2 regions of the Calidifontibacter indicus genome follow, and region 2 is predicted to be linked to the other one. Evidence: predicted binding sites of a transcription regulator. Region 2 holds the regulator's gene; the other holds the start of a gene.
What was found. Region 2 encodes HrcA, which represses chaperone genes, less so after heat shock. Its sites were predicted from a motif close to TTNGCACTCGNNNNNNNCGAGTGCNAA; they were not measured.

Region 1: the regulator HrcA is predicted to act here: its motif matches at 2,099-2,125, upstream of groES (co-chaperone GroES).

Annotation. Positions count from the first base shown of each region.
Region 1 is NZ_QTUA01000001.1:1,360,158-1,364,573, reverse strand. It holds gene groL (chaperonin GroEL) at 1-1,541, opposite strand, end outside; gene groES (co-chaperone GroES) at 1,649-1,948, opposite strand; gene DFJ65_RS06525 (metallophosphoesterase) at 2,205-3,122, shown strand; gene DFJ65_RS06520 (THUMP-like domain-containing protein) at 3,119-4,363, shown strand; gene DFJ65_RS06515 (hypothetical protein) at 4,289-4,416, opposite strand, start outside.
Region 2 is NZ_QTUA01000001.1:1,874,025-1,878,440, reverse strand. It holds gene DFJ65_RS08965 (16S rRNA (uracil(1498)-N(3))-methyltransferase) at 1-779, opposite strand, end outside; gene dnaJ (molecular chaperone DnaJ) at 790-1,905, opposite strand; gene hrcA (heat-inducible transcriptional repressor HrcA) at 1,915-2,931, opposite strand; gene DFJ65_RS08950 (DUF3097 domain-containing protein) at 3,072-3,950, shown strand; gene DFJ65_RS08945 (NUDIX hydrolase) at 3,982-4,416, shown strand, end outside.

The sequences.
Region 1 (4,416 bases), 510 kb from region 2:
GTGGTGAGCACCATCGACGCGATCGAGGCGGCGTTGCGCAGCGCCGAGCGGGTGACCTTGACCGGGTCGATGACACCGGCCTTGATCAGGTCGCCGTACTCACCGGTGGCGGCGTTGAGACCGTTGCCGGCCTCCAGCTCACCGACCTTCGACACCGCGACGTAGCCCTCGAGACCGGCGTTCTCGGCGATCCACCGCAGCGGCTCGGCAGCGGCCTTGCGCACGACGTTGGCACCGGTGGCCTCGTCACCGTCGAGCTCGAGCTTGTCGAGCACGGAGACGGCATGCACCAGCGCGGAACCACCGCCGGCGACGATGCCCTCCTCGATGGCGGCGCGGGTGGCGGAGATGGCGTCCTCGATGCGGTGCTTCTTCTCCTTCAGCTCCACCTCGGTGTGCGCGCCGACCTTGATCACGCAGACACCGCCGGCGAGCTTGGCGAGACGCTCCTGCAGCTTCTCGCGGTCCCAGTCGGACTCGGTGCGCTCGATCTCGGCCTTGAGCTCCTTGACGCGGCCCTCGACGTCGGCGGCCTCACCCTGACCGTCGATGATCGTGGTGTTGTCCTTGGTGACGACGACGCGGCGCGCCTGGCCGAGCACGTCGAGGTCGGCCTGGTCGAGCTTGAGGCCGACCTCCTCGGCGATGACCTGACCGCCGGTGAGGATCGCCATGTCCTGCAGCATCGCCTTGCGACGGTCGCCGAAGCCCGGCGCCTTCACGGCGACGACGTTGAAGGTGCCACGGATCTTGTTGACGACCAGCGTCGACAGGGCCTCACCGTCGATGTCCTCGGCGATGATGACCAGCGGCTTGCCGGCCTGCACGACCTTCTCCAGCAGCGGCAGCACGTCGGCGATGGCCGAGATCTTGCCCTGGTTGATGAGGATGTAGGCGTCCTCCAGGACGGCCTCCATGCGCTCGGGGTCGGTGACGAAGTAGGGCGAGATGTAGCCCTTGTCGAACTGCATGCCTTCGGTGAAGTCGAGCTCGGTGACCGCGGTCGACGACTCCTCGACCGTGATGACGCCGTCCTTGCCGACCTTGTCGAAGGCGTCGGCGATGAGGCCACCGATGGTCGTGTCCTGCGCCGAGAGGGAGGCGACCTGAGCGATCTCGTCCTTGCCGTCGACCTCGCGTGCGTTGGCCAGCAGCTGCTCGTTGACGGCCTCGACGGCCTTGTCCATGCCGCGCTTCACGCCGGCCGGGGAGGCGCCGGCGGCCACGTTGCGCAGGCCTTCCTTGACCATCGCCTGGGCGAGCACGGTCGCGGTGGTGGTGCCGTCACCGGCGATGTCGTTGGTCTTGGTGGCGACCTCCTTGGCGAGCTGCGCGCCGAGGTTCTCGTACGGGTCTTCCAGCTCGACCTCGCGGGCGATCGTCACACCGTCGTTGGTGATCGTGGGGGCGCCCCACTTCTTGTCGATGACGACGTTGCGGCCCTTCGGACCGAGCGTCACCTTGACGGCGTTCGCCAGCGCGTCGACACCGCGCTCGAGCGACTTACGCGCGTCGTCGTTGAACTCCAGGGTCTTTGCCATGGTGTGTGCGATTCCTTACGTCGGAATGTTCGTGAGATTGAACAAGTGCGCCCCGGACGCGGCCCGCGAGGGCGGCGAGCCGGGGCGCCTTGAAGTGGTGCGAGCGATCAGCGCTCGACGATGGCGAGCACGTCGCGCGCCGAGAGGATCAGCAGCTCCTGGCCGCCGTGCTTCACCTCGGTGCCGCCGTACTTGGAGTAGATGACCTTGTCACCGACCTTGATGTCCATGGGGACGCGCTCGTCGCCGTCCTCGTTGAAGCGGCCCGGACCGACGGCGATGACTTCGCCCTCCTGCGGCTTCTCCTTGGCGGTGTCCGGAATGACCAGACCCGAAGCGGTGGTCTGCTCGGCCTCGACGGCCTTCACCACGATGCGGTCCTCGAGCGGCTTGATGTTCACCGACACGGCGGATCCTTTCTTTTCGCCCGCCACCTTCGTGGGTGACGGAAAGTTCGACCCCGTGGCCGCCGGCGCCCTCGGTCTCGGCCGCCGTCGCGGGGGTCGACCAGACTTTCAGGAACCGGCACTGCCACAGGCTGAGTGCCACTGGCGAATCTAGCACTCGATGCGGGCGAGTGCTAACGGGTGTCCGGACCGGGTCTCGCACGCGCGTCGGATGCCGCGAGGTGTCACCCGGTGGGGCGCGCGGCAGGATGGTGTCATGCGCTTCGGACCCGAGCCGACCCACACCATCGCCCACCTCAGCGACCCGCACCTGTTGGCCGACGGACGCCTGCTGCACGCGGCCGTCGACGTCACCGACAACCTGCGCCGCACCCTCGCCCAGGTGGAGTGCACCGGACGTCGGATCGACGCGTTGGTGTTCACCGGCGACCTCACCGATCTGGGCGAACCCGAGGCCTACGCGGTGTTGCGCGACGTCGTCGGTGAGTGCGCCGCGCGCTTGGGTTGCGAGGTGGTCTGGGTGATGGGCAACCACGACGAGCGCGCGCCGTACGCCCGCGGGCTGTTCGACGTCGAGACCGCCGGCCAACCGCAGCCGCCACAAGACCGCGTGTACGACCTTCGGGGCCTGCGCGTGATCGCGCTCGACAGCACGGTCGACGGCTACCACCACGGCGGGCTCGACCCCGACCAGATCGCCTGGCTGCGCAACGAATTGGCGCAGTCGGCCGAGCACGGCTCCCTGCTCGCACTGCACCACCCGCCGCTGGTGAGCGCGGTCGACCTGATGAACGTCATCGGTCTGGACGACCAGGACGAGTTCGCCGACGCGATCGCCGGCACCGACGTGCGCGGCATCCTCGCCGGGCACCTGCACCACAGCAGCCACGGCACGTTCGCCGGCGTGCCGGTCTCGGTGGCTGCCGCGTCGTGCTACTCCCTCGACGGCGGTGCGCCCGACGGCACACTGATCGGCGTCGACGGCCGGCAGGGATTCGACCTGGTCGACGTGTACCCCCACGGCCTGGTGCACACGCACATCCCGCTCGGGTCTCCCCCGACGATCAGCGGGTTCGGCGTCGAGGTGGAGGACGCGCTGGCCGCGCTCGACCCGGTCGCGCGCCGGGAGGCGTTCTCCAGCAAGAGTTCCACCTGGAAGCCGCCCGCACAGTGAGAGGCGCCGAGACGAACGCCGAGACGAACGCCGGAGCCCCCGGAGCCGACAGCGTCCGTCGTCTGCTGTCCGACGACGGACGCCGGTTGCTCGCCCAGCTGCCGCCGTACGACCCCGATCGCGTGCTTTCGGTGACCGACAGACTCCGCGCGGACGGTCACGCCCCCGACCTCGTCGCCGCCGCACTCACCCAGTCGGCGCTGCGGGCGAAGGCCACCGCGAAGTTCGGTGCCGCTGCGGCCGGGATGTTCTTCACCGCCGACGGCCTGGAGCAGGCCACCCGTCCGCAGATCGCGGCCGGCCATGCGCAGCGGTTCGTCGACGCCGAGGTCGACACGGTCTTCGACCTGGGGTGCGGAATCGGTTCGGACGCCGAGGCGTTCGCGGCCGCCGGACTGCGAGTGCATGCGGTCGACCTCGACCCGGCGACCGCGGCGATCGCCGCCGCGAACGCGCCGTCCGCGGTGGTGGAGGTCGCCGATGCCACGACCGTTTCGATCCCGTCCGATGCTGCGGTGTGGCTCGATCCGGCGCGCCGCACCCGGGGTGTCGCCGATGTCACCGGCCGCACCCGGCGCACCTTCCGACTCGACGAACTGCTTCCTTCGTGGGAGTTCGTCACCGCGCTCGGTGCTTCCGGACGCGCGGTCGGCACCAAGCTCAGCCCGTCGTTCCCGCTGTCGGCGTTGCCGCCGGAGGCCAGCGCGCAGTGGGTGTCGTACGGCGGGGAGGTGTTGGAGTGCGCGGTGTGGTTCGGCCCGCTCGCCGACGCACACCGGGTCAGCGCGAGGCTCGTCGATGCCTCTTCTGCGAGCAATGACGTTGTCGTGCACACCGATTCCGTTGCGCCGTCGGCCGATTCGATCGACGACGTCGACACCTACCTCTACGAGGCCGACCGCGCCGTCGTGCGCGCCGGGGTCACCGCCGCGCTGACCGACGCGGTCGGTGGGGTCGAGTTGTCGCCCGGGTTGGGGCACGTCAGCACCGACCAGCGGATCGACGTCGGGTTCGCGCGGCGGTTCCGGGTGCTCGAAACCATGCCGTTCAACCAGAAGGCACTGCGGAGTTGGTTGCGGCTCAGGCGCATCGGACGGGTCACCGTCAAGAAGCGCGGCGTCACCTTCGACGATGCCACCTTCCGCCGCGACCTGAAGCTCAAGGGGTCAGACCACGCGCTGCTCCTGGTCACCCGTCTCGCCGAAACGCAGGTGGTGCTGGTGCTCGACCCCGACGACTGACCTGTCCCGAGTGTTCGGGACCGCCGCCCGGGCCGACGACGCCGCGGTGGCCG
Region 2 (4,416 bases):
TCGTCGGCCGCGGGCTGTTGCGTCCATCGGGTGGCGGCCATCACCACCGAGATCGCGGCCGGGCCGGCGCTGGAGGCACGCAGCACGTGCCGCCCGAGGCGCACCACCCGGGCGCCCACGTCGCGCAGGGCGTCGAGTTCGGCGGGGCTGATGCCGCCCTCCGGGCCGACGACCAGCACGACCTCGCCGGCGGCGCTCAGGTCGAGCCCGGCGAGCGCCTCGTCGGCGTCCTCGTGGAGCACGAGCAACGCAACGTTTGCGTTTGCGTTTGCGTCTGCGTCTGCGAGGCTGGCGAGCCGCTTGCGGTCGAGCAGTTCGGCGACGACCGGCACGGTCGCCCGGCGCGACTGTTTGGCCGCCGCGCGCACCACTTGTTCCCACTTGCGCCGTGCCTTCGCCCCGCGCTCGCCGCGCCACTGCACGATGCTGCGCTCGGCCTGCCACGGCACGATCCGGTCGACCCCGAGCTCGGTGGCGGCCTCGATCGCCTGGTCGTCGCGGTCGCCCTTCGCCAACGCCTGCACCAGCGTGACCCGGGGCCGACCGGGGTGCTCATGACGCACCGCGACGATGCGCACCTCCAACCGGTCGGCGGCCGCCGCGACCGTCTCGCACTCGGCGACGACGCCGCTGCCGTCGGCCAGCAGCACCGGTTCGCCCGGCTCGATCCGTTTCACGGTCGCGGCGTGCCGGCCTTCGGCGCCGTCGACGACGATCGTCTGACCAGGGGTTGCCCCGGTCAGACGTCCGGCGTCGAGCAGGAAGAGCGCTGCGGTCACTTCGGTTCGGTCACTTGAAAGCGTCGCGCAGCTTGCCGAACAGTCCCTTGTCGGCGCGCTGGAAGTTGCCTTCCGGTCGCTCCTCGCCGCGAGCGGTCGCCAGCTGCCGCAGCAGGTCGCGCTGTTCGTCGGTGAGGTTGCTCGGCGTCCGCACGTTGGCGTGCACCAACAGGTCGCCGCGCTGCGAGGAGCGCAGGTGGGTGACGCCGAGCCCCTTGAGCGTGACGACGTCACCGGCCTGAGTGCCCGCCTTGATCTCGACGTCCCGCACACCGTCGAGCGTCTCCAGGGGCAGGTTCGCACCCAGCGCGGCTGCGGTCATCGGCAGTTCGACCGAGCAGTGCAGGTCGTCGCCGCGCCGCTGGAAGGTCTGGTGCTTACGCACCCGCACCTCCACGTACAGGTCGCCGTTGGGGCCACCACCGGGGCCCACCTCGCCCTCGCCGGTCAGCTGGATGCGGGTGCCGGTGTCGACGCCGGCCGGCACCTTGATCTTCAGCGTGCGGCGGTCACGGCGGCGTCCCTCGCCGGCGCAGTCGACGCACGGCGACTCGATGATCTCGCCGTAGCCGTTGCAGGCGCCGCAGGCGCGGGTGGTCATCACCTGGCCGAGGAACGAGCGCTGCACCTGCTGCACCTGGCCCGAGCCGTGACAGATGTCGCAGGTACGCCGTCCGGTGCCCGGTCGGGCGCCGTCGCCGTGGCAGGTCTCGCACAGCACGGCGGTGTCGAAGACGAGCTCCTCGGCCCCGCCGAACACGGCCGTCGACAGGTCGATCTGCAGGGGCACGAGCGCGTCCTGACCGTGCTGCACGCGCGACCGCGGGCCGGCCTGCGCTCCAGCACCGGCGCCGAAGAAGGCGTCCATGATGTCGGTGAAGCTGAAGTTGCCGCCGAAGCCGGTCTGACCGCCGCCGAACGGGTCGGAGCCCATGTCGTACTGCTGACGCTTGTTCGGATCGGACAGCACCTCGTAGGCCTGCGAGATCTTCTTGAACTCGGCCTCGGCCTCCGGGCCGGGGTTGACGTCGGGGTGCAGCTTGCGAGCCTGCCGTCGGTAGGCCCGCTTGATCTCCTCGGCGGGGGCATCCCTGGACACGCCGAGGTCGGCGTAGTAGTCGTTCACGAAGTTCCTTTACTGCTCGAGAATTTCCGAGACGTAGCGGGCGACCGCACGAACGGCGGCCATGGTGGTCGGGTAGTCCATCCGGGTCGGTCCGAGCACCCCGATGCCGCCCGCGGTGTACTGCGCGCTGACGACCGACGCCGCACGCAGCCCGTCGACGGCGTTCTCACCGCCGATCCGCACCGCGACGACATCGCCGCTGTCGGGCGCCATCTGCTGGAACAACCGCAACAGCACGACATGTTCCTCCAGCGCGTCGAGCACCGGTCCGATGGTGTCGGGGAAATCCAGCCCGGAGCGGACGAGGTGTGCGGTGCCGGCCATCGCGACCCGCTCCTCGCGTTCTTCGGCGAGGAAGTCGGCGATGAGTTCGGCGCCGGGCACGAGCTCGGTCTGCGCGTCGGTCTGTGCGTCGGTCTGCGTTTGTCGGGCAACCCATGCGGCGATGCCGTCGGTGGCCTGGGCCCGGGTCTTGCCTTCGGCGAGTTCGTTGACCACGGCCCGCAGCGCGGGCAGATCGTCGTCACTGTGCGCGAGCGCCAGAATGCGTTGCTCGACCCGACCGGTCGACATGATCAGCACCACCATCAGGCGCTGCTCGGTGAGCGACACCAGTTCGACGTGGCGCACGGTGGCCGCCCCGATCGACGGGTACTGCATCACCGCCACCTGGTGGGTGAGCGACGACAGCAACCGGACCGTGCGGTCGACGACATCGTCGAGGTCAACGGCCTGCTGCAGGAAGGTCTCGATCGCCACCCGCTCCGAGCGCGACAGCGGCTTCATGTGACCGAGCCGGTCGACGAACCTGCGGTAACCCGCGTCGGTGGGCACACGTCCGGCGGAGGTGTGCGGGGCGCTGATGAGCCCCTCCTCCTCCAGCGCTGCCATGTCGTTGCGGATCGTCGCGGCGCTCACACCGAGACGGTGCCGTTCGAGCAGGGCCTTGGAACCCACCGGCTCGGAGGTCGCGACATAGTCCTGCACGATCGCGCGCAACACGTCGAGTCGACGTTCCTCACTCATGGCGGTCCTCCTCCCGGCGATGGGTTCTCGGGCCGGCACTCACTGGCACTCAGTCGGCCCGAGTGCCAATTCTACGACCCGCGCGAGGGTGGGCGTGTCAGGTGCGGTGGTGAGCTGCGCCGCCCTCTACCGTGTGCGCCGTGACTGATCGATACGGCTCCGATGTCCTGTCCGGCGACTGGCGTGCACCCAAGCGTGGGCGCTCGCAGGATGTGCCCGCCGAGCGCGACGTGGTGGTCGAGGAGGTCGAGACCGGGTTCGTCGGCGCCGTCGTGCGGGTCGAGAAGGCAGGCGGAATGCACGTCGTGCACCTCGAGGACCGCCGCGGCAAGGTGCGTGCGTTCCCGCTCGGACCGGGTTTCCTCATCGACGGTCGTCCGGTGAACCTCACTCCCCCTCGTCCGGCGGACGCCGCGGCGCTCGCCGCCGCACGCGCCGCCACCACCCGTACGGCGAGCGGGTCGGTCGCCGTTGCCGACCAGCGCGCCAAGGTCGCCCTCGGGTCGCGGATCTTCGTCGAGGGCCGCCACGACGCCGAACTCGTCGAGAAGGTGTGGGGCCACGACCTGCGGGTCGAGGGCGTGGTGGTCGAAATGTTGGACGGCGTCGACGACCTCTCGGCGGTCATCAAGGACTTCGCGCCGGGCCCCGGCCGGCGCATTGGCATCCTGGTCGACCACCTCGTGCCCGGCACGAAGGAGCAACGGATCGTCGATGCGGCCCGCGCCCTGCCGCAGTCGCGCGACCACGTGCTGATCCTCGGCCACCCGTACGTCGACGTGTGGCAGAGCGTGCGCCCGCAGAAGCTGGGGTGGACCAAGTGGCCGGTGATTCCGCGCGGCACCTCGTGGAAGCACGGCATCCTCGCCGAACTCGGCTGGCCCCACCGCACCCAGGCCGACGTCGCTCAGGGCTGGAAGCGCATCCTCGGCACCGTCGACAACTACGCCGACCTGCAGCCGGAGTTGCTCGGCCGGGTCGAGGAACTCATCGACTTCGTCACTGCGCCGAGCTCGTGAGGGCGGGCCACGAACAAGTAGGTTCTGGGGCATGACCTCCCGCCCGGCCGCTTCGCTACACGCCGACCTGGTGGCGGTCGTGGTCTCCGTCGGCGCTGCGAGTGCTTCCGCCGACCAGGGGCCGATGGTGCTCGCCGCCGGCGATCCGCTGCACCTGCCGGCGGGGCCGCTGCGCACCGACCACCACTCGCTGCAGAACGGCGCGCGCGCGTTCGTCGCGGAGCAGACCGGCCACACTCTCGGCTTCGTCGAGCAGCTCTACACGTTCGCCGACCTCGGCCGCGACGGCTCCGCCGGACGCGCTGTGTCGATTTCCTACCTCGGCCTCACCCGTGCCACCGCCGATGCGGGATGGCGCGACGTCTATGCCCTCCTGCCGTGGGAGGACCGCCGTTCCGAGATCTCGATCGCGTTGTGCCGCAGCCTTGTTCGCGAGCTCTCCAGCGGGTCGGGCGACGCGACCGAG